DNA from 3 places in the Novosphingobium sp. CCH12-A3 genome. Region 1 is predicted to be linked to each of the others. Evidence: predicted binding sites of a transcription regulator. Region 1 holds the regulator's gene; each other region holds the start of a gene.
What was found. Region 1 encodes LexA, which represses DNA repair genes until DNA is damaged. Its sites were predicted from a motif close to GTTCCNCNCTTGTTCT; they were not measured.
Positions count from the first base shown of each region.

Region 2: the regulator LexA is predicted to act here: its motif matches at 3,633-3,648, upstream of AX703_RS19500 (S24 family peptidase).
Region 3: the regulator LexA is predicted to act here: its motif matches at 2,902-2,917, upstream of radA (DNA repair protein RadA).

Region 1 covers NZ_LSIA01000160.1:1,398-9,449, forward strand. Annotated here, with positions in the region: gene AX703_RS12350 (NYN domain-containing protein) at 1-168, opposite strand, end outside; gene moaC (cyclic pyranopterin monophosphate synthase MoaC) at 394-867, shown strand; gene AX703_RS12360 (molybdopterin molybdotransferase MoeA) at 864-2,069, shown strand; gene lexA (transcriptional repressor LexA) at 2,189-2,908, shown strand; gene AX703_RS12370 (energy transducer TonB) at 3,158-3,826, shown strand; gene AX703_RS12375 (ComEC/Rec2 family competence protein) at 3,936-6,236, opposite strand; gene gltX (glutamate--tRNA ligase) at 6,266-7,729, shown strand; gene AX703_RS12385 (citrate synthase) at 7,776-8,052, shown strand, end outside.
Region 2 covers NZ_LSIA01000236.1:9,347-17,398, forward strand. Annotated here, with positions in the region: gene AX703_RS19480 (SNF2-related protein) at 1-431, shown strand, start outside; gene AX703_RS19485 (type II restriction endonuclease) at 534-1,751, opposite strand; gene AX703_RS19490 (very short patch repair endonuclease) at 1,767-2,219, opposite strand; gene dcm (DNA (cytosine-5-)-methyltransferase) at 2,212-3,468, opposite strand; gene AX703_RS19500 (S24 family peptidase) at 3,923-4,564, shown strand; gene AX703_RS26885 (thermonuclease family protein) at 4,577-5,002, shown strand; gene AX703_RS19505 (DUF5818 domain-containing protein) at 4,993-5,301, shown strand; gene AX703_RS19510 (hypothetical protein) at 5,301-5,498, shown strand; gene AX703_RS19515 (hypothetical protein) at 5,523-5,762, opposite strand; gene mobF (MobF family relaxase) at 5,833-8,052, opposite strand, start outside.
Region 3 covers NZ_LSIA01000315.1:12,213-20,264, forward strand. Annotated here, with positions in the region: gene AX703_RS26010 (OPT family oligopeptide transporter) at 1-293, shown strand, start outside; gene AX703_RS26015 (hypothetical protein) at 285-662, opposite strand; gene efp (elongation factor P) at 771-1,334, shown strand; gene AX703_RS26025 (inositol monophosphatase family protein) at 1,338-2,162, shown strand; tRNA gene AX703_RS26030 (tRNA-Leu) at 2,203-2,286, shown strand; gene AX703_RS26035 (hypothetical protein) at 2,291-2,812, opposite strand; gene radA (DNA repair protein RadA) at 2,932-4,299, shown strand; gene AX703_RS26045 (CvpA family protein) at 4,312-4,866, shown strand; gene AX703_RS26050 (iron-sulfur cluster assembly scaffold protein) at 4,868-5,296, shown strand; gene AX703_RS26055 (MFS transporter) at 5,385-7,001, shown strand; gene alr (alanine racemase) at 7,090-8,052, shown strand, end outside.

The sequences.
Region 1 (8,052 bases):
GTCTATCCATTCGCCATTCGCCCCGTTTGCAAAGTTTCCATAGACACGGCGCAACTGCACGTCCCCCAACGACGTTGCGATCGCTTCAATCTTTGACATCGTGCTTGCGGGCACGTTCTCGCCATCAATCATGATGGCAACACGCTTCTTGTTCTGCACAGTATTCATCAATGTACTTATTGCGGCAGAAGGCTAACGAAATCCCAATATGTAGTCACTTCGGATTGGAAACGCTTTCCTACAGGGCAGGTTTTTGCCATGGTGCCGACTGTCAGCGAAGCACCTTGAAAGCCCCGGAAATCCGCGCCAAAACTGCGTTCCAACTCCCGTTCCGCAGTTCTCTCTGGACAGTGTAAACCCCGTAAACCCCCATTCAGCATTCCAGGGACAACGATGAACGACCTCACCCATCTCGATTCGACCGGCACCGCTCGCATGGTCGACGTCGGCGGCAAGACCGAGACGCACCGCGTCGCGATTGCACGTGGTATGATTCGCATGTCTGACGCCACGCTCGAGGCGATCAGGTCCGGCAATGCTCCGAAAGGCGATGTGCTTGGCCCAGCGCGGATTGCCGGGATCATGGCGGCGAAAAGGACAGGCGACCTCATCCCGCTCTGCCATCCGCTGGTGCTCGATGCGGTCAACGTCGATTTCGCCTTCGTCGCCGACGGCATCGAATGCACTGCCACCGCTTCGTTGACCGGTCGCACGGGCGTAGAGATGGAAGCGTTGACGGCGGTGAGCCTCGCCCTGCTGACGATCTACGACATGGCCAAGGCTCTCGACAAAGGCATGGTGATCGAAAGTGTCCGTCTGATCGAGAAGCGGGGCGGCAAGTCCGGAACCTGGCGCGCTCCGGAATGAAAGCGCCGCCCCTACCCCTTGCCGATGCGCAGAGCCGGTTGCTCGCGCTCGCGCCTTCGCTGCCCGTCGAGCATCGCTCGGTTGCCGAATGCCTTGGCCATTACCTCGCCGAGGACCTCCTTGCCCGGCGCACGCAGCCAGCTGCAGCCCTTTCGGCGATGGACGGCTATGCCATGCGCAGTGCCGATCTTCCGGGCCCGTGGCGCGTGATCGGTGAAAGCGCGGCCGGTCACCCCTTCGGCGGCGAGGTCGGCCCCGATGAAGCCACCCGCATCAGCACTGGCGCCATCCTGCCCAAAGGCGCGGACATGGTGCTGCTTCAGGAGGACAGCGCGCGCAACGGCAACGAGCTGAGCTTGACCGGCGAGCCACCGCAGCCCGCTTCGCGCCACGTTCGACCCGCAGGCATGGATTTCAGCTCTCGCGAAACGCTGATCTCTGCGGGTAGCCGCATTAGCCCTGCGCAAATCGCGCTCGCCATCGCCGGTGGCCACAGCCATCTCCCCGTGCGCCGGCGTGTCAGCCTGGCCGTCATCGACAGCGGCGACGAACTGGTTCCTCCCGGCCACCTGCCCGACCTGCACCAGCTTCCCGCCAGCAACGGGCCGATGCTCTGTGCGATGGCCGCCTCCCTGCCGGTCGATATCCGCCATGCCGGTCCTGTGGCGGACGAACTCGCAGAATTGGTCCGCGCGCTGGACGCGGCAAACAGCTCGGACATCATAGTCACAAGCGGCGGGGCGTCAGTCGGGGATCACGATCTCGTTCGCCCGGCGCTCGAGGCCGTTGGCGCCTCGATCGACTTCTGGCGCATCGGCATCAAGCCGGGCAAGCCGCTGCTGGTGGCAACGCGTGGATCCCAGATCATTCTCGGCCTGCCCGGCAATCCCGCCTCGGCCTTCGTCACGGCCTACCTGTTCATGCTCCCCCTGTTGAGAGCGATGCTCGGCGCGAGTGCGCCTTTGCCAAAAGCCATCCCAGCCCGGCTTGCAGAGCCACTGGCGCAGGGCGGGAGCCGAATGGAGTTCCTGCGCGCGATATGGGACGGAGCGTCGGTAAGGCTCGACCCGCTCCAGGATTCCGGAGCGCTCTCTCCACTTTCAAGGGCCAACGCGTTGGCCGTGCGGGAAGCAGGGGCCGAGGCCAAACCGGCCGGAACGGATGTTCCTATCTACCTCCTCGAAAATGGCGGAATTGCTTGACGAGTCGCAACAGGTTGCTTATCCGTTCCGCATTCGTTCGCCGGGATGGAACATTTACTCCCGGTCCATGAAAGACCAGCGGCTTTGCCTCGAAGCCGCGCATTGCGGAGTGGCCGCCGATGTTGACGCGCAAGCAGCACGAACTGCTCACCTTCATTCAGGTCCGGCTTGAAGAGTCGGGCATCTCCCCCTCGTTCGAGGAGATGAAGGAAGCGCTCGATCTGAAGTCCAAGTCGGGCGTCCACCGGCTGATCTCGGCGCTTGAAGAGCGTGGCTTCATCCGCCGCCTCCCCAACCGCGCACGGGCACTCGAAGTCCTCCGCCAGCCAGACAGCGCGGTGGGCAAGCAGAGCGCCGTTCGGCAGATTGCCAATGCAGATGGTGGAGCAACGGGCGGAAGCGTCACGGCGCTTCGTCCTGCACCAAAAGCGCCTCCCGTGCCTGTGGCGGCAAACGACGTGATCGAGCTGCCGCTGCACGGCAAGATTGCAGCCGGTGTGCCAATCGAAGCGCTTGAGACGACGGCGACCCTGCCGGTTCCTGCCGCGCTACTGGGCGCAGGAGAGCATTACGCACTCGAAGTGTCCGGTGACTCGATGGTTGAAGCCGGGATCTTCGATGGCGATTACGCGCTTGTCCGCAAGACAGATATGGCGCGCGATGGCGAGATCGTGGTTGCACTTGTGCGTGGGGAAGAGGCCACGCTCAAGTATCTCCATCACGAAAAGGGCATGGTTCGGCTGGATCCTGCCAATGCTGCCTATGATCCGCAGTTCTATCGCCCCGACGAGGTGACCGTGCAGGGCAAGCTTGCAGGCTTGCTCCGGCGTTACCACTGACGTTTGTTGCAACATAGCGCCCGGCCTTGGGCGTGCCTGATGGCAAAGGCCGCTGCGCAGGAAATGCGCGGCGGCTTTTTTTGCATCAGCATGTTATGGCAAATATCAATCGATTTGGTTGAGATTCTTCTGGATGTGATCCAGTGTGAAGTATAGTATCCACTGTTACCGAATGCCCCGCCATGGGGCGCCCCATTCCGGGACGGCCCGCCAGAACTTGGGGCGTCGGCAACGGAAGAGGTGTTGCCAATGGCTTATGCAATCGAGAATACGAGACGCAGGCAGACACAGACCTTCATCGCGGTCGGGCTGCTTCATGGAGTGGCGATCTGGGCGATCGCTTCAGGGTTCGCCAACAGCATGGTCACGATCCTGACGGACCGACTTCCTGCCAAGCAGTGGGAGGACGAGGAGGTGAAGGTAACGCCTGTCGTGCCGCCGCCGGACGTGAAACCTTCCCCACAGCCTGACAGCCGCTCGCTGGTGGCCCCCCGCCCCGACATCGCGATTACGCCGGTGGATCCTTCAAGCACAGTCCGGGATATCGACGTCACCCCGATCACACCAGTCGACCCTATCCCGAACGTCCTGCCCGACCCCCGCGCCTCTCCCTCGCCGAGCTTTGCCGTTCGCACAGCATCGCCGAAGGGATCGCCGGGCTCATGGGTCTCGGACCGCGACTATCCCTCGGCCGCAATCAGAGAAGAAAGAGAAGGGCTAACCCGCTTTCGCCTCTCGATAGGCGTGGATGGCCGCGTCACGGGATGCGAGATTACCGGATCGAGCGGGTCTCCTGACCTTGATGCAGCGACATGCACGAAAGTCAGCGCGCGGGCGCGGTTCACTCCTGCACTTGGCAGCGACGGTATGCCGACTGCGGGGAGCTATGTCGGTTCGGTGCGCTGGGTCCTTCCCTGATGAATTGGTCCGGGCGAACGTCAGGTTCGCCCGGCAAGCCTGGCGGAAGAGAGCGCTGCTTCGAGATCATCGCCCGCCGGACAAGGGAATGGACCGCCCTGGGTCGCATTCATCGCTTGGTGGCCACTGGCGCCGTTACCGGCACGGTTGCATCAGGCGCATCCGTCGCTCCAACTCCGACGTCGTTGAGTTGCGTCAGGCTGGGCGTCGGGCGGGGTTCCGGCCAGCGATACCAACCATGCTGGCCCTGCGTTTCCGCTACGGTGCGAATCCGGCCAGAGGCAAGATCGATGGATATGCCTCCCGTATTGGCGAGATAGGGTCGGTCTGCCTTCAGCATGCGCGGGCGGCACGATGCCGGAAGGCGTCGATCGGCGATGACGATGTCGGCCCGCTCGCAGGCCGCCACAAGCGCCATGTCGTCAATGTAGTTTCGGCTGCGGGCCATCAGGAGCGTAAAACGCCGTTCGCATCTGAGCACGATTGCAACGCAGAAGTCTTCATTGCAGCGAGCACCCGGCCATTCATCGAGGCGACGAAGGCTGCCTTCCATTCCGGCAAGTTCGAGCAAGTTGTCCCGCATGTAATCGCCCCTTCCCATGCGCAGGACGATCAGGTCCGATCCTTCGCCGGCTATGCCGGCATGATGGCCATCACCGGTGACGAGCACATCAGGCCGCGGCGTCAGGACCATGGCGGTGATGGCAAGACCGGCGGGTATGGTGCCAAGAAGGCGCACCTTGCCCACCCAGAGTGCCAGCCACAACATGCCGACGAGGAACAGCACGTAGCTCCATGTTTCGAAGGGCGGCATTGCAGTTACTGAGCCGGGTTGTGATGCCACGAGGTGTGCCAGCGCCAGCAGCAGATCGAGGGACTTGCCAACCAGCCACCAAACCGGTGCGCCAAGGCCTGCGAGATCAAACACCAGGGCCAAGCCGATCAGCGGCATGGTCACGAAAGTGGTCAGCGGAATGGCAATGACGTTTGCCAGCGAGCCATAAACGCCAGCGCGATGAAAATGGAACAGGCCGATTGGCATCAGTGCGAGTTCAATGACCATGCCGGTGGCCAGCAACATTACGAAGCTTCGCCCAGCCCGGACCAGGAGCCCATGGTGTTCACCGGTGAGGAACGAGCGGACCGGGCCCGCCGAGTGAAAGGCGATGATCGCAATCACGGCGGCGAAGCTCATCTGGAAGCTGGGGCCAAGGACGGCATCGGGCCAGAACAGCATGACGACAAAGCCGCCAACCGCGACCATTCGCATCGATAGTGGATCGCGTCCCAAGGCCAGCGCACCAAGGACAAGCAATGCCCCGATGCACGACCGGATGGTGGGCACTTCCGCTCCGGTCAGCAAGGTATAGCCAAATCCTGCCAGGGCGCCTGCCAGCGCAGCTGCAAGAGGCACGCGGATCCTGAGCGCAACCCAGGGAAAGAGCGCGAGCAAGCGCGCAACCAGCCAATAGACGGCCCCCACCAGCGCGCTGACATGCAAGCCGCTGATCGACAGGAGGTGGGTCAGTCCCGCATCGCGCATGGCGTCTTCATCGCTGGCAGCAATCGCCCCGCGATCCCCGCTGGCAAATGCGGCCGCAATTGTCCCCGCCGATCCGGTCAACCGTGAGCGGACATGCTCGGCCAGCGACTTCTGCAAGCTGCGAAGCGTGGTATCACGATCTGATCTTCCGACCACTCGCACATCGCCCAGCACCGTTCCCGTCGCTGCAAGGCCATCGAACCAGGCCCTGCGAGCAAAATCGTACGCGCCCGGAAGCACGGGAGCGGCCGGTGGCATGAGCCGGGCGCGCAGGGCGACCCGGGCACCTTCAGCCACGTCGCCCGGATCCTTGTCGTAAGGCAGGTTGACCCGCACGCGGACAGGACCGGCCATGCCATCCAGCATCACCCGCAATACGAGGCGCGCGCGCGCCTTTGCCGGCTCCTCCCGTCGTTCAAGAACTTCACCAGCAAGACCCGAAACCTGCGGCCTAGCTATGCCTGGTTGCCCCACCAGCGCGGAGCGCGTCCAGATGGTGACCTCGCCGGCAGCCACCATGATCGCCAGTCCTGCCACGGCGAGGCGCAGGTGAGGCCGCTTCTCGGCATTGATCGCCAGCAGGCCAAGGATGGCGATGGCCCCAAGCGCAAACAGTGCGGCAATCCAGTCGGCGCGGGAGGGAAGCGCCACCCACAGGACAATGCCTGCGGCAAAGGCCACCACCAGCCAGAGCCCCCGTTCGAACGGGTGTGCATCCAGGAAGCGTTCTGCAGCGTCGATCCGACCATCAAGCATGCTGGACAATCGCGCGCGGATGTCCCAATGCCGCGCGCGTTCGCCCGGTTCAGGGACCGGTTCGGCGGCGGGGTAGTCTGCCGCTGGCCGATCTGCAGCCGGAGACGCCATGACATTCAAAGCAAAGGAAAGCGCGGCCGATGGCAAGCGCCACTGACACCGTTTCTGCAGGATCGCCCGGCAATGCCCCGGTCGTCACCCGTTTCGCCCCTTCGCCCACTGGCTTCCTGCACATTGGCGGCGCGCGTACGGCGCTGTTCAACTGGCTCTATGCTCGCCACAACAGCGGCAAGTATCTGCTGCGCATCGAGGATACCGATCGTGCTCGCTCGACCGATGCAGCCATCGAAGCGATCTTCGACGGGCTGAACTGGCTGGGTCTGAGCGGAGACGAGGAGCCTGTGTTCCAGTTCGCCCGCTCGGAACGGCACGCTCATGTCGCGCACCAGATGCTGGAGGCCGGACACGCCTATCGCTGCTACCTGACGCAGGAAGAGCTCGCCGCTCGTCGCGAGAAAGCCCAGGCCGAGCGCAGACCCTTCCGCATCGATAGCGAGTGGCGCGATGCGACGCCAGATCAGTGGCCGACCGACCAGTCCTACGTGGTGCGCATGAAGGCGCCGCGCGACGGCGAAACGACGATTCCCGATCGCGTTCAGGGTTCCATCACGGTCCAGAACAGCGAGCTTGACGACTTCATCGTGCTGCGCTCGGACGGCACGCCGACATACATGCTCGCTGTCGTGGTCGACGATCATGACATGGGCGTCACCCATGTGATCCGCGGCGACGATCACATCAACAATGCGTTCCGTCAGCTGGTGATCGTCCGTGCGATGAACGAGATCGAAGGTGGTTGGCCCGATCCGATCTACGCGCACATCCCGCTGATCCACGGTGCTGATGGCGCCAAGCTTTCAAAGCGTCACGGTGCGCTGGGCGTCGACGCCTATCGCGACGAGATGGGGCTGCTGCCCGAAGCGGTGTTCAACTACCTGCTGCGCCTCGGCTGGGGCCATGGTGACGAGGAAATCATCAGCCGCGATCAGGCGGTTGAATGGTTCGATATCGCCAACGTCAACAAGGGCGCATCGCGCTTTGATCTCAAGAAGCTGCTGAACCTCAATGGCCACTACATTCGCGAGGCTGATGATGCCCGGCTTGCCGGGCTGGTCGCCCCGCGTCTGGCTGTGCTGGAGCCTGGCTTCGACGCCAAAGCGGGCATGGATCTGCTGACCAGAGCGATGCCGGTGCTGAAGGTGCGCGCTGCCGATCTCAACGAACTGGCGACCTCGTCGGTGTTCCTGTTCGCGCAGCGCCCCCTGCCCATGGCGGAAAAGGCGGCCGCACTGCTGACCGACGATTCGCGCGCGATACTGGCCAAAGTGGTGGCTGCGCTCGAGGCGGAAAACGGCTGGACAATCGAAGGGCTGGAGGCCACTTTGAAACAAATGGCCGAGGAGCTTGGGATAGGCTTGGGCAAAATTGCCCAACCGTTGCGCGCGAGCCTGACGGGACAGACTACCTCGCCGGGAATATTCGACGTATTGGCACTGCTCGGCAAGGACGAGTCGCTGGCGCGCATCCGCGATCAGTTGGCTTGAACCCGGGCATAAACTGTAAAGACAGAAGAAACAGGAGGGCTTAGGCGTGAGCGAAAACCAGGCTTCTTTGACCGCTGGCGGCAACAGCGTGGACATGCCGATCAAGAGCGGCACCATCGGGCCGGACGTCATCGACATCCGCAAGCTCTATGGCCAGACGGGCATGTTCACCTATGACCCGGGCTTCACTTCGACGGCAAGCTGCGACAGCGCACTGACCTACATCGACGGTGATGAGGGCGTGCTTCTGCACCGCGGTTACCCGATCGGCCAGTTGGCCGAGCATTCGTCGTTCATGGAAGTGAGCTACCTGCTGCTTAACG
Region 2 (8,052 bases), on a different contig from region 1:
CTCCACCAGACTGGAAGGCGGCTGCGAGGGGCAGGCTTGCGGCCCAGCCTCTCATGAAACAGGATTTGGTGGAGCGTTTGGAAGTCGTGCATCGGGATCTGGTGGCGAAAGCTGTCACGCAGTTTCACGAAGATGCGGTTGAACGGACCAAAAGCGCACTTGAAATCTTAGCGGCGCAGACGTCGGCAACCTTCGAAGCTGAACTCCGAAACCGAAATCTTGCTGCGGAACGTCGCAGAAACGGCCGCCCCGAGGGCGTGCCGGAAGAGCTATGGCTTGGGCAGGTGGCCGCTCTCGAACGACTATCAGCATCAAGCGAGATCAACTCAGGTGAAGCTCTGGCTCTGATCCGCCACTACCAAACCGGAGAGCTTCTAGCCGGCGAGCCGCAAACTATTTCAATATTGGCGGGCCTGCGGACTATCGACTAGTACGGTGGTATCGGTGGACACGAAGCAGGTGCGACCAATTCTTGGCTCTTTGGAAACGGGACTGAGCCGCCGAAGCACAATCGAGTGAAGTCACGATGCGGGTCAGGCTTCCTGCCTCGACCTAACCAGCGGCACGAAGTCCACTAGGCTCATGAGCCATGCCCGTTGCGCCGGACGATATGTGGCATGAAGCCGCTGCGGCACTACCAGCTGCAGCTTCTTGGCCTGCATTTCATTGGTCTGGTTTTCTGAAATGCCGGGCTCCAACGTGAGCAAATGCTTCTCTTCGATGCGGACAGCTTCGGATAGAACCTGACGCCAGCGGTCCTTGAGGGTCGACTTCGCGCCCAGCATCGTAAGGCGCGCCGACGAGAACGCCGGGTCCCGATATTCAGCCTGTCCCGGGAAGAGAAAGTCCGGCTTGTTGCGGTTCTCAGTCTCGGCCCCGCGGGCATACCGGATACCTTGCGCTAGGAAAACAGCCTCGAGATGATTCTCCAGAGCCTGACCAGCGCGCGCCTTGCGCCGGTTCTGGACGCTCAGGGAGAAGGACAGAAAGCCATCGACGTCGGCGCCATTGACGTCGGCACCATCGGCCGCCCGGAACCCGTCGCCGATTCGCGCTGCCACGATCCTGCGCTCCAGGCGCCGGAAGAGCTGCTCCTCCCGATCCATCCAGTCGATCAACGCCAGATCCGGATCATCTGCCGCTGAAACCTCTGGCAGCGAGGAACGGGCAAGGTCAGAAAACACCCGGGTCGTCGGGAATTGCAGCCCGAACGGCTCGATAAGACTGTCGAGTCGATCAGCCTCAGGCTCCTCGGGCTCAATCCCCAACTCGTCGAGAATATAGCGGGCTGCGAAATCGAGCTCGGCGCTCTGGTCAGCGGAGATTTCCTGATAGGTAAAGCCAAGCTCCGGCTGCTCCTCCAGCCCGAACAGCCACATGAGCTGGTTCTGGACGGTTCCGGCAGGCGTGATGACCACCAGCACCAAGCCATCACGCTGCAGAGCAAGGAACAGCATGTCGCCCGGTCGCATCATTTCAGTGACCGAGTTGCCGGAATAATAGAGGTGATATTCTGGCGCGCGGGGCTTGCCCTTGCGTACGTTGGACCAGCTCATGAAGCCGTCCTCCGCCAGAGCCTCCTGCTCCCCTGAAATCCAGATGAAGCGCGTCGGAATGCCACGCCGGTCTTCGTCGCCCATCAGACGCCGCAGCGGCCTCGTCCCCTGAAACTCGTGCTGGTTCGACCGCTCGGTAATCGTCTCGACCAGCGTAAGCTGCTTGGCAACCACGCCAACGAAAAGATCCGACAACATCCCCCGACGCATTTATGTTCCCCTGATCTCCATCCGCTGCCGGTCAGACCTGACCCAGTTCTCACAGCTGTCGAGTACGTTGTCCAATGGCAATCGGGTCCGCCCCTTGAGCGCGCACTCCCAGACGACTGCCTGCCGCCATCCAGCATTAGCAAGCGCGGCGTCAGTGCGAGCATCAACCTCCCGGTTGCGTGCGATCTTTGAGCGCCAGAAGTCGGGGCGCGTCGATGGCCATTTGAATAGATGGCAGTCGTGCCCGTGCCAAAAGCAGCCATGGGCGAGGATCACGGCCCGATGGCGTGTGAACACGATGTCCGGCTTGCCCGGCAATGCGGGATCGTGAAGCCGAAATCGCAAGCCGCGCGCGTGAAGCCCCTTTCGAAGCAGCAGTTCAGGCTTGGTGTTAGTCGCCCGAATACCTGCCATCATCCGGCTGCGGACATCAGCCGGTACAATGTCAGCCATGTGCGAGCGCTGGCTCCCGATCGGGACGGGTCACGGTGACCGGTGCAGTTGTTGGACGTTCGTTTCCAATCACCAGCGCCGCCTCGATATGCGGCTTCATTGCCTCGGCGATGAACTCCACGACCGGCACCACGACAGCATTGCCGAACTGACGGTAGGCCTGCGTATCCGAAACCGGGATCTTCCATCGACGATCGCCCCGGTCGAAGCCCATAAGTCGGGCACATTCCAGCGGCGTCAGACGCCGGGGACGCTTGCCCGGTTGGGCCACGAGCACTTCCGAGCCGTCCTTGTAATAGCGGGCCGACAGGGTGCGCGTGACATCGTCCGGTCCGAACAGGCTGTAGCCGAAACCATTGCCCTTGGCATTGTGCTTCTCCTTGTAGGCCTGGAGGTATTCCCACAGCCGTTCGGTCAGCGTGTACCGCGGATCGACATCTTCATGCCGCTCAAGAATGCTGCCGAGCTTTGGACCACCTGCAGGCAGTTTCAGCCCGTTGAGATCAAAGCTCGTCGGATCCCGGAATCCGACGATGAAAATGCGTTCGCGCTTTTGCGGAACCCAATGTTCTGAGCTGATGACCCGCGTCTGCACATGATAGCCGAGTTCATTCGTCAGCACATTCATGATGGTCGCAAAGGTGCGACCCTTGTCATGGCTTTCAAGATTCTTGACGTTTTCCAGCACGAAGGCAGCGGGGCGATGGTGCGCTATGATCTGGGCCGTGTCGAAGAAAAGCGTGCCCTGCGTGTCGCACAGGAAGCCATGCGGTCGCCCCAGCGCATTCTTCTTTGACACACCGGCAATCGAGAAAGGCTGGCAGGGGAAACCCGCAAGAAGCACGTCATGCTCGGGGATTTTCGCCGGATCCTCGGCATACTCCCGGATGTCACCGGCCAGTGGATGGTTGTCCCGGAAATTCTGCGCATAGGTTTTCTGGGCGTTGGCATCCCATTCAGACGTGAAGACGCAATGGCCGCCGATGCCCTGAAAACCGATCCTCAAACCGCCAATTCCGGCAAACAGATCAATGAACCGGAATGAAACCTGGCGCGGCTGTTGAACTGTCTTCCGCGCCGCATCTTCAAGGACCCGTCGCCCGAGTGCTGACGGACGCCCGGTGCCGTTCGCGTAACGGGCGATGGTGCGCTCGGACACTGAAAGCAGCGCGGCTGCTTCGGCATGAGACAGGCCTGCTCGGTCACACAGCTGATTAAAGTCGTTCTGCCGTACCACTGATCTGCGCATCGTCGCCTCGCTGTGTCGAATTCGGTCACGTTGGCAGAATGATTCCCAGAGGGCAAGCTCTGTTCCTTTAATGTTCACCTTTCATGCGGGCAACTCGACAGCAATTTCATCTTGAGAGAGCCGACAAGCCATCGGGTTGCGAACGCTCTGGCCAGTTCGGCTGATTTCACCACTTGCTCCCACGTCTTTCAGATAACCGCGCAAGCGTTCTTCGGTCCGCCGACGCGGGCGCCTGCCTGACCTAAGGTCAGCAACGAGCCTCGGGTCTCCGACAGCCAACCTGCCGAAGGTGCTCGGCGACGTCCGGGTTCGCGCCAGATATTCCTCAATCTGCTCCAGAAGCTCCATTGTCTTGGACTCGCTTTGCGCTTGCGTTCTTGTTATGTTCTTACTAGGAAGCCTTCCTAGAGTCTAGGATCGATTTTCCTAGGTGCCCGCGATAGGACTGACAGTCATGGACGACGCACGGAAAGCCCTCGACGAACTGATCCAGCAACGAGGAGTGAATTATTCCTCGGTTTCGCGACTGCTCGGCCGCAACGCAGCCTATATCCAGCAGTACATTCGCCGCGGCAGCCCGAGGCACCTGGACGAGCAGGATCGCTCGGTGCTCGCCCGCTTTTTCGGGGTGGACGAGAAGGTGCTTGGTGCCCCTGCCCGTCGCTCAGGTCCGGTCGTCGAACTGGTCCATGTGCCCGTTCTCAATGTCGAGGCGTCGGCTGGCCACGGTGCTCTGGCCGAAATGGAATCCAAATCCGCGCAATTCGGCTTCGATGAGAAGTGGCTGCGCCGGCTGACCGCCAGCAAGGCATCGAGCCTGTCGATCATCGCCGTGCATGGCGACTCGATGGAGCCCACCCTCCACGATGGCGACGAGGTCATGGTCGATCTTGCCGATGGCCAGGCGCGCCTGAGAGACGGGATCTATGTCCTGCGGATGGATGACATGCTGAGCGTCAAGCGGATTGCCCTCGAACCGCAGGGCAAGCGCGCTTCGGTTCTGAGCGACAACCCGGCCTATCCAAGCTGGCGCGGCCTCGAAAAGCGGACGCTCAACATCGTCGGGCGGGTTCTCTGGTTCGGACGGGCACTCTAAGGAGGTCATCTGATGCTTGCCCTCCTTGCCGCCTCGATCGTCGCCTCCAGTCAGACCTTCACCTGCACACCAACCCATGTCTGGGATGGCGATGGCCCGGTCTGGTGTGCGGAAGGGCCCCGCATTCGCATCGCTGGCATTGCCGCCCGGGAAATGGATGGCAGCTGCCGCACCAATCAGCCCTGCCCCGATGCCACGGCGATCGAGGCACGCGATGCGCTTGTCCAGCTAATGGGCGGCGCGCGCGGGACGATTTCGACGGGTCACGTTGTGGTTCGAGGGCCGCGGCTGTCATGCCGCTCCGAAGGTTCCGCGGGCGGAAGCCGAACGGCTGCCTGGTGCCGCCTGCCCTCCGGCGCAGATCTCTCCTGCGCGATGATCCGCACGAGAACGGTGCTGCGATGGGACCGGTACTGGAAAGGGCCAGCGTGCCGGTAAGCCCCGACCTACACCTTCGTGGCGAGCTCGTCGAAGGGCCGCTTGGCCTCGTGCTCCAGGCAGGCGGCGGCCACTGGGAACTGGATGCGCCGAGGTCAGCTCGACGCCTTGTCGGCCGCGAGGTCGACGTCACTGGCCAGCGTACGGGATTCAACGGCTTGATCTGCAAGCAGGTCTGGCCGGCAGGGACAGCCCAACCTCACCAAATGCAGCTTCCAATCGAACGCCTGCTCGTTGGTGGTTTCGTGATTTACGGACTTCTGGCGACCCTGGCCGGGCTTGCCGGACAGCTTTCTTGATGATCAGCGATTGGGAACTCTGGGCCTGTGCCAACCATGTTCTGCAAACCCATGGCGACAAGGCACCGTTGCACGTCGCCGAGCAGATTGGCGCTCTCGCTCTCGCGAACGACCAGGCTGGCATTCGTGCGTGGCAGGCCATCGCTGAGCGGATTGTCCAGCTGACCTCCAGCCGTGATGGCGCCCGGCTGCAGTAGCCGTCTTCGGCGCTACCGTCTCGTTCATCCGATCGGCGAAAGATCGCCTGGAAAGAGACATGCCTGCGCGCTGGATGGGCCACACGCATCGACTTCGATCCTGAAACCACGCATGCGCTCCACCAGATGGCGAGCAAGATCGACACGCGCACCACGCTGCACACGCGGATCATCGGCATTGAGGCGAGCGAGGGTGTGCTCTGGCGCAACGGCCATGGCGACTTCGAGGTGGGTCAGAAAAAGGTCGTCAGAGATTCGGCGCATGCGCCCATGAGAACAAATAAAGAACTTATCGTCAACCGGCGGCGTGCGGAGAGGTGTGAAAGGGGCGACACTATATGCCGATCTCGAAGGGCTTGGCGATCGAGCGATCGAGCTCTGGAGGCTTGCGTTCAGGCGTAGGCGCACGGTCTTTTGCCTGCCCTTTGGCGGCTGCATCGCGGAGCAGATCAACCGTCTCCAACGCCGAGCGCTTCATGCCGGCGTTGCGCTCGACCGCCGCTTCGAGTTTGCCGGCATTATCGACATACAGGGTGAGGCCATCGCGCAGCCGCGTGATCGTCACGAGAAACGTCTGCTGGTTGGCCAGATTGCGCTCACGGCTGTCCATGACCGCGATGCCGCGATCGGAGGTGAGCCCCTGAGCCATATGGGCATTGAGCGCATAGGCGAGATCGAGACGGCGGAGCATTGGGTCGCCCTGCTCCAGCCTGTGCTCTGCACCGTGAGAAGTCTTCACAACCACCCCGGCGCTGTCGACTGCAACAATCCGAGCCTGGTCGGCATTAAGCAGGCCCCGCTTGTGATCGGTCCCGGTCCAACGAATCCGGTCATGAGTGTGGATGTCGATTTCGCGCACCTCGAACAGCCGCAGTGCATCCTGCTCACCTTGTGGCCGGAACTTACCCGGACGAAGCTCGAACTGGCGCCCCCGCTCGTTTTCCAGCGTCACCCGCTCGCGCGCGATGTCGGCCGAGACCACACGATACTCGCCGGGAGAAAGGCCCTGCCCTCGTTGGCGGCGCGCGACCTCGACCACCATGCCGGGTGCATAAGTGCTGGCATAACGCAGCTCTTCGCGGGTGACGTTGACGCGCGACAGGGTACTGAGGCGCATCGTCCCTGGCCCCAGTTCCCCGTTTGCCTTCAGGCCCGTCTGTACGGCTTCATTCACAGCGCTTCGCAAGGCCCGGCCTGAAGCATAGATTGCAGTTGCCTCCCGCTCCCCTGATGAGAGCGACAGCCATGCCGCCGCAGCCTCGACGGCAGCTCCGTTTCCCACCTCGATCACCTGGGGCGCCAGATGACGCATGGCGTCCTCAATCCGTCCCTCTTGGGCAGCCTGCTGGGTATCACGCAGCACCTCGGTCCGCGCCCTGAGGTTGGTGCTCATAACAGCCGTCTCAACGCCGGCCTGCTGCATCACATCAAACGGCTTGCCGGAATCGACAGCGCCCAGCTGCTTGCGGTCACCGATGCTGGCAAAGCGGCCGAGCTCGAGCAGGTTAGCCAGCCGCACCAGCTTTTCCTTGTCGGCATTGCCGACCATGGAGGCTTCGTCGAGCAACACGACCGTACCGCGCATCGCGGCTCTCGCCTCGGCAAGGCGACCCGCGTCAGCCCCTTCGAGCAGGTCGCGGTGTTGCCGCAGAAACCGCGATACGGTCATCGACGGGATGCCCGTCTCGCGCTCCAGCATCTGGACCAGCGTGTTCTGGACCGCGAGGCCCAGCACTGCCCTGCCTTCTTCCCGAAGGATATCGGCGACGGGCTTCAGGACCGTGCTCTTGCCCGCACCGGCAACGCCCTGGATCGCGACGATGCGGTTGTGAGATCCAAGCAGCAAACGCCCTGCCCCTTCCTGCCCGGGGTTGAGGGTAAGGCCGTATTTGATCTGGGAGAGGGCCTGCAGCCGTGTCCCTGCGAGCTCCGGTGCAATGATCGCCGGGGCCACACCGCGCCCACTTTCGACCGCTGCAATGATACGTTGCTCAAGGCTGACCGCATCACGCGTTGTCAGGAGGTCCCGGTCGCCTCCCCTGCCCCTTTCCAGATGACCCTGACGCACGAGCTGGTCGACCCGGTGCTCGATCTCGGCGAGCGAGGTCGGCAGCGCAAAGCCAAGCGCCGCGCGATAGATCTCCGAGCGGGTGAAGGCTGCTTCCCGCTCGCCCAGATGCCGGACAGCCGAGGCAACCGCATGGATCGCGGCGACCTGCTCCACGCTGCGGTTACCCATACGTGCGGGTATCAGCGGATCGCCTTCACGCAGGCCCAGCCGTTCGGCAAAGGTGGCTGCAAGGGCTTTCCCTTGGCGGACAAGCGCTCGCACGGAAGGGCCAAAGCCGGTCACGTTTCCGAGGTCCTGCGCACTGCGCGCATTGGCTCTGGCAATGACTGCGGCGGGGTCAAAGTCGAGCCTCGCGGAGGTCTCCCGCCATTGCTGCGTCAGCGCATCGCGATCCTCGATCCGCCCCTTTTCTGCGCGGGTCATCAAGGTTGCGGCATCAAGGACGCCCGGCCCAGAGAAGTTCATCTGGGCTGCTGCCTCCAG
Region 3 (8,052 bases), on a different contig from region 1:
TGGTGATCCTTGGCGCGGTACTTGGCCACCTTTACAATGGATGGGCCGCCCGCCAGTCCGCGCCCGAATTTGCCGAGCGCATGGGCGTCCTCACCGCCACCGGCCTGATCGTCGGTGACAGCCTGTTCAACATTGCCTACGCCGCAATCGTCGCGGCTACCGACAATCCCGATGCCCTGGCTGTGGTCGAGGACTTCCCGGGCGCGCTGCCATTCGGCGTGATCGCGTTCGGGAGCATCATCGCCTACGCCTACTGGCGCATGCGGCGTGACAGTGCCGTGGGATCAGCCTGAGGTAGAGAGGTTGACCGGCCCGGCATGAACGCAACGCAGGTTGAGTTGCGTATCGTCCGTCGCCAGTTCGCGCAGGATTTCCTCGCCGTCCATCTGGAAGCGGCGGCCGGCGAACACGCCGCTGGTGATCGTCACCCGGTCTGCCAGGCGCAGATAGGTGCCGCGCGATCCATCAGGTGCGATATAGCTCGAATCCGGGATCGTCTTGAACCCCAGTTCAGGCTTCTCGACCGGAAGCACCGCGGCATCGCCCGGCACTTCGCAAGTCCAGCCGCCCTTGGGCAGGACCATCAGCCTGCCGCCCGGCACCGCCTGGGCAACGCCAGCAAGACCGAGAACTCCGACTGCGAAAACAACCATGCGCTTCATGCTCGTTGCGCTAGCACGTGGCAGCAGCGTTGGGCAATCGCGCTTGAAGCTTTGGGCCCGAACCGCTAAGGGCCGCGCTTCCCTACTCACGGTAAGGCTCTTTCCATCATGAAGATCAGCGGCGTGGACATCCGTCCGGGCAATATCCTGGAATACGAAAAGGGCATCTGGAAGGTCGCCAAGACCCAGCATACCCAGCCCGGCAAGGGCGGCGCCTTCATGCAGGTCGAGATGAAGAACCTCATCGACGGCCGGAAGACCAACGTCCGCTTCCGCAGCGCCGACACTGTCGAGCGCGTCCGCCTCGACACCAAGGACTTCCAGTTCCTTTACGCCGAGGGCGAGGACCTGGTGTTCATGGACGTCGAGACCTACGACCAGATCAACCTGCCCAAGGATCTGCTCGGCGATGCCGCAGCGTTCCTGCAGGATGGCATGACCGTTCTTCTCGAAATGTATGACGAGCGCCCGATCTCGGTGCAGCTGCCGGAACAGGTGGAAGCCACCATCGTCGAAGCCGACGCCGTGGTGAAGGGCCAGACCGCCTCTTCGTCGTACAAGCCCGCCATCCTCGACAATGGCGTGCGCGTGATGGTGCCGCCGCACATCGAGAGCGGCACGCGCATCGTCGTCGATGTGTATGAGCGCAGCTACGTCGGCAAGGCGAACTGATCGATGGCAGCCATTTCCGGCCTGATCCGCGTGATGGAGCGCGCGGCGCGCAAGGCGGGTGGCCGCCTGCGCCGCGACTTCGGCGAGATCGAGCATCTTCAGGTCAGCAAGAAGGGCCCGGCGGACTTCGTCTCGAAGGCCGACCAGCACGCCGAACGCACGCTGTGGGATGATCTCCGCGCGGCACGTCCGGGCTGGGGCTTCCTGATGGAAGAAGGTGGTGAGATCGCCGGTGAGCCGGGCAAGCCGCGCTTCATCATCGATCCGCTCGACGGCACCAGCAATTTCCTCCATGGCATTCCGCATTTCGCGATCTCGATCGCCGTGCAGGAACCCACGCTGGACGGGAAGGGCTGGGGCGAAGTCACCGCAGCGCTCGTCTATCAGCCGATCACCGACGAAAGCTTCTGGGCCGAAAAGTCGCAAGGTGCATGGCTGCAGGACCGCCGGTTGCGCGTTTCGGCGCGTCGCCATCTCGACGAGGCGCTGATTGCCACTGGCATTCCGTTCTCCGGCCGGGGTGACATGGGTGAATGGATTCGCATCTACAGCGAGTTGGGCCCCCGCATTGCCGGTATCCGCCGTTTCGGCGTCGCCTCGCTCGACCTTGCCTGGGTCGCAGCGGGCCGCTTCGACGGATTCTGGGAATCCGGTCTCTATCCCTGGGATACGGCAGCAGGTTGCCTTCTCGTGCGCGAAGCCGGCGGTTTCGTGTCCGATTACAAGGGGCGCTCGCACCCGATCTGCGACGAGACGATCCTCGCCGGCAACGATGCGCTGCACTCGAAGCTCCACAAGCTTCTTGTTGGCGCACTCCGTAACGCTTGACGTTGCAGGACGGCGCTGGCTAAGGCCGGTGCCGTCCAGTGCCCCTGTGGCGGAATGGTAGACGCGAACGACTCAAAATCGTTTGTAGAAATACGTGCCCGTTCGAGTCGGGCCAGGGGCACCATTCCCTAATCGACAGCATCCGATCCGGATCGCAGCGCCGATTGCGCGGCAAGCGCGCTGACCTGCTCGGGCGTCGGCGTCATCTGCCCCTGTTCCAGGCGCTTTTTCCGCTCTTCCTCAAGCTTGCGCAGATAGGCTGCGCGTTGCGCAGGCGTCATCCGGGCAAGCGCAGCCTGGTCAACTTCGATGATGATCGTGCCGGGCGCTGTCGTCATTCCCTCGGGAATGATGCTGCTGTTCCCGCCGGGTCCCCCGCTGCCATCCATCGGCGCGCCGAACTGGCCATTGAACCCGGCCTGTCCCGACGACGACTTGCGCTGGCTGGAGCGGTTGTCCACCAACTTGGCCTTGCCGCTCCGCGCCTTGGCAGCCTGGCGCTCGGCGTGACGGTCAGCCTGTGCCATCGCCTCCTGCGCATCACCGTTGGCGAACACGGCAATCACCGTCGAAAGGGCAACGGTGAGTACCGCAAAGTGGCGGTACATGCGGGGCTGGATACCCAGAAAATGATCAGACGGCGCGGCCATGGCTAAGGGGCATACCTGATGCGCCGTTAAGGATGATGCCCCACAGCATGGTTAGCAAAGAGCTACGGAAATGGCGGAGATGCGCTTGCGTTCCGCCTATGTTCTGGTAATCGCACTGCATGGCCAAACCCAAACGTCGCTTCGTCTGCCAGGCCTGTGGCAGCGTCACCACCCGCTGGCAGGGGCAATGTGTTGATTGCAGCGAATGGAACACGCTTGTCGAAGAAGCGCCGGAAACGATCTTCTCGGCCAAGCATGACCTGTCTAGTGGCGGCCGCCGCGTTGCCTTCGTGCCGCTTGATGCGCCGGTCGCGCTTCCGGTGCGCCGGTCCACAGGCATTGCCGAGTTTGATCGGGCACTGGGCGGCGGGCTTGTTCCCGGTTGTGCTGTCTTGATGGGCGGTGATCCCGGCATCGGCAAGTCAACCTTGCTCCTTCAGGCGGCGGCGCAGATCGCTATGGCCGGAGGCGAGGCGGTCTATATCAGCGGCGAAGAAGCGTCGGATCAGGTTCGCCTGCGGGCTGACCGCCTCGGCCTCGGCAAGGCGCCGATCCAACTGGCTTCGGCTACATCGGTGCGGGACATTCTGACCACGCTGGGATCGATGAACCCGCCCTCGCTGCTGGTGATCGATTCGATCCAGACGATGCATTCGGACCAGATCGAAGGTGCGCCGGGCACGGTCAGCCAGGTTCGCGGATGTGCGTTCGAACTTATCCGTTATGCAAAGGAAACCGGCGTCTCGCTGGTGCTTGTGGGCCACGTTACCAAGGACGGCTCGATCGCGGGCCCGCGCGTGCTCGAACACATGGTCGATGTGGTCATGAGCTTCGAAGGGGAGCGCAGCCACCAGTATCGCATTCTTCGCGCAATCAAGAACCGCTTCGGCGCCGTGGACGAGATCGGCGTCTTCGCAATGGCCGGGGCAGGGCTGGAAGAGGTCGGCAATCCCTCGATGCTGTTCCTTTCGGGGCGCGAGGATCAGGTCGCGGGCAGCGCAGTCTTCCCGGCACTTGAAGGCACGAGGCCGGTGCTGGTTGAAATTCAGGCGCTTACGGTCCGGCTCGCGAGCGGGGCCACACCGCGGCGCGCCGTGGTGGGGTGGGACAGTGGCCGGCTTGCCATGTTGCTGGCGGTGCTCGAAGCCCGATGCGGCTTGAGCTTTTCGACGGCCGAAGTCTATCTCAATGTCGCAGGCGGTTACCGTCTGACCGACCCGGCCGCCGACCTTGCCGTGGCCGCAGCGCTGATCTCCGCCTTGTCGGACCGCCCTTTGCCTGCCGCTTCGATCTGGTTCGGGGAGGTCTCGCTCGCTGGCGAAGTCCGCCCGGTGGCCCACACACCCGTTCGCCTGCGCGAAGCGGCCAAGCTGGGTTTCAGCCTCGGCTGCGGACCCGAAGCAGGCGCGGAAAAGGTCGACGGTCTGCGCTACTCCCCGCTCAAGCTGCTGCCAAATCTCATTGACCGCATAATGGGCGGCTCATAGGCTCGCGGCGCAATGACCGGTCTTGATTATGTCGTCCTGATCTTCCTGGGCATCGGTGCCGTCGGGGGATTCATACGTGGCTTCATCGAGGAAGTGCTCTCGCTGGCCGCGTGGTGCATTGCCTTGCTGGCAGTGCATTATCTCCACGCACCGCTGACGCTTTGGCTGGCCGTCCATCTGCCGACCGAGACTGGCGCCGGGGTCCTCGCATTCTTCCTGCTGCTGTTGCTCCCCTATCTTCTCACGCGGATTATTGCGCGTCGGATGGGGTCTGCCAGTCGGGATTCGGCGATTGGACCGATTGATCGCGTGCTGGGTTTCGGGTTCGGCGCGGTCAAGGGCTTCATCATCGTCGTGCTGGGCTATTCGATCATCGTCTTCGGCTATGATCTCGTCTGGGGTGAGGATGGGCGTCCGGAGTGGATCGTGCAGTCGCGCGCCTATCCCTTCCTCAATGCCGCAAGCGAAGAATTGCTGACACTGATTTCGGAGCGCCGTGAAGAAGCTGCCGATCAGGCCCGTGAAGTTGCCAGGCGCAAGGCGCGCAAGCAGTTGCTGGGCGAATAGAATGACCACGCGCGGGCTCTACACGGCCGACATCCTGGGCCAGGCCATGGTTTTGGCACAGTATCCGTGGGTGTCGGATGCGCCGTATCACGGCGCGGCTAGGTCACGCAGTTGTGGCAGTTCGATCGAACTTTCGCTTCGCACGGACGATACTGGCGCCATAGAGGCAGTCGGCGTTCGCCCGCACGCCTGCGCGGTTGGCCAGGCAGCGGCTGCGGTCTTTGCCGAGCAGGCTGCTGGCCGCTCCCGAACCGACATTGCACGGGCACGGGTGACGCTGGCGGCATGGCTGGTGGGGGAGGGCAACCAGCCTGAGTGGCCGGGCATCCACTTGCTCAATCCGGCGCTCGCCTATCCCGCTCGCCACGCCGCGATACTGCTCGCATGGGATGCCGCACTTGATGCTCTGCCGGAGCATGTCCTTCCCTGATCGAATGCGGGGCTTGCGGCAGGCGACTCCGCTTGGCTACAGCACCCTCCGATAAGAGTGACGCGGGGGAAATCGAGTGCCAGATACCATGAAACACGGGGCCGCGGTGGAGCCGAGCGCTTCCGACATCAGGCTGGTGATCGCTGCCAGTTCGGCGGGTACCGTGTTCGAGTGGTACGATTTCTTCATCTACGGCACACTTGCCGCGATCATCGGCAAGACGTTCTTCCCATCCGACAACGCAACGCTCCAGCTGCTACTGGTGTGGGCAGGGTTCGCCGTCGGTTTCGGCTTTCGTCCTCTGGGCGCCGTGCTGTTCGGCTTCCTGGGTGACAAGCTGGGCCGCAAGTACACGTTCCTCGTAACCGTGACGCTCATGGGTATCGCCACCGCAGGCGTCGGCCTTATTCCCTCGGCTGACAGCATCGGCCTTGTCGCCCCCGCAATCGTCATTCTTCTGCGAGTCCTCCAGGGCCTTGCGCTTGGTGGTGAATACGGCGGCGCTGCGGTTTACGTGGCAGAACATGCGCCGGGTGGTCGCCGGGGCTATTACACCAGCTATATCCAGGCCAGCGTGGTCGGCGGATTCGTACTCAGCCTCATCGTGGTCCTGACGAGCAAGAGCGTGATGAGCGAGGCGGTGTGGAATTCCTGGGGCTGGCGCGTGCCGTTCCTGGTCAGCCTTGCGCTGCTTGCGGTATCGTTGTGGATGCGCCTCAAGCTTTCGGAAAGCCCTGTCTTCAAGGCGATGAAGGAGCAGGGAGAGCTGGCAAACAATCCCTTCGTCGAGAGCTTTGCCTATCCAGGTAACAAGCGCCGCATCTTCATCGCGCTGTTCGGCATCGCCGCTGGTCTGACCGTTATCTGGTATACCGCGATGTTTTCCAGCCTTGCGTTTCTCAAGTCCGCGATGCGACTTGACGACACTTGGGCGGAGGTCATCGTCGGCATAGGCGGAGCGATCGGCATGGCGTTCTACCTTATGGCCGGCGCACTTTCAGACCGGATCGGGCGCAAGAAGCCGATCGTGATCGGCTATGCCGTCACTCTCCTGCTGCTCTTCCCCACGTTCTGGCTTCTAGGGTCGGCCGCCAATCCGGAGCTTGCTACAGCAGCGCAAAGAAGTCCTGTGCTCGTGTCCGGGGCGGAGTGTGATTACAGTCCGTTCCAGGGCGAACAGACAAGCAAGTGCGGAAAGCTGCTTTCCGATCTATCCGCCTCGGGGATTTCCTACTCTCTGGAGCAGAAGGGCAACTTTGCCGTAACTGTCGGAGGCGAAGCGCTAACTCTCGCGGACTATCCATGGGCTGAAAAGGCAACGGTAAGGGCGCAGGCACTCCAGAGCGAACTGGCAGCCTTCGGCTATGATTTTGCCAAGGTTAAGCCTTCGCCGCTCCGTCTTGCCCTCATCCTCGCCGCGCTGCTGCTGCTCATGGCGATGTCCGGCGCCACGTACGGCCCGGTCGCCGCCCTCCTGTCCGAGATGTTCCCGCCGCGGATCCGTTACAGTTCGATGTCGATCCCCTATCATCTTGGCACAGGATATTTCGGGGGTTTCCTGCCGCTGATTTCGAGCTACATCGTCGCCCGAACCGGCGATCCCTATGCCGGTTTGTGGTACACCTGGGTGATTGTCCTCGTCGCGTTTCTGGTCTCGCTGTGGGGCTTGAAGCCTGGACTGCCCGCTGATTTCACGGACGACTGACATCACCTTTCCTGCCCCGCCAGACCCGACGCTTCGTCTCGGCTTCGATGCCGAAGCGCTCGCCGCCAACTGGCGCGCGCTTGATGCCCTGTCCGGCCGCGCGAGCGCTGGAGCCGCGGTTAAGGCTGATGCCTACGGGGTAGGCGCGGCGCGGGTGGTTCCGGTGCTTGCCGCCGCGGGCTGCGGCACCTTCTTCGTGGCGCACTGGACTGAAGCGGCAGAGATACTGCCTTACGTGCCCGCTGCATCCATAGCAGTGCTTCATGGTCCCTTGACCGGCGAAGAAAGCGAGTTTGCAAGGGCAACAGGTGTTCGTCCTGTCATCAACAGTTTGGAGCAGGCGCGGCGTTGGAGCAGTGGCGGAGGAGGCCCTTGCCACCTGATGGTCGATACCGGGATGAACCGTCTCGGCGTGCCGCTTGATCAGATTGGCGATCCCGCGATCAGTGCACTTCAGATCGACCTGTGCATGAGCCATCTGGCCAGTGCGGACGAGGACGTATCGCAGAACGAATCGCAGCTGCAGTTGTTCGAGGACGTCCGCCGCAGCATCCCGGCCCGGCGTTACAGCCTCGCCAACAGCGCCGGCATAGCGCTCGGCAAGGGCTATCACGCCGACCTGACCCGGCCCGGGCTTGCGCTTTATGGCGGCATCGCCAGACCCGAACTGGCGCCGCACATCCGACCGGTCGTCCGGCCCGAAGCGGCGCTGTTGCAGACTCGGACACTGCGGGCGGGCGACAGGGTGGGCTACAACGCACTGTTCACTGCCGATCAGCCGATGCGGATCGGGATCATCTCGCTCGGTTACGCCGACGGATACCTGCGATGCTGGTCCTGCATCGGCACGTTTCTTTGGCAGGACCGAAAGGCTCGGGTCCTGGGGCGTGTCTCGATGGACCTGACGATCGTGGATCTGGCGGAAATGCCCGATTGCCAAGAGGGTGAATGGTTAACCGCGGACTACCAGCTCCCTGCTGCAGCCGCGCAAAGCGGGCTTTCGCAATACGAATTGCTGACATTGATGGGCAAGCGCTTCTCCCGCCAAAAT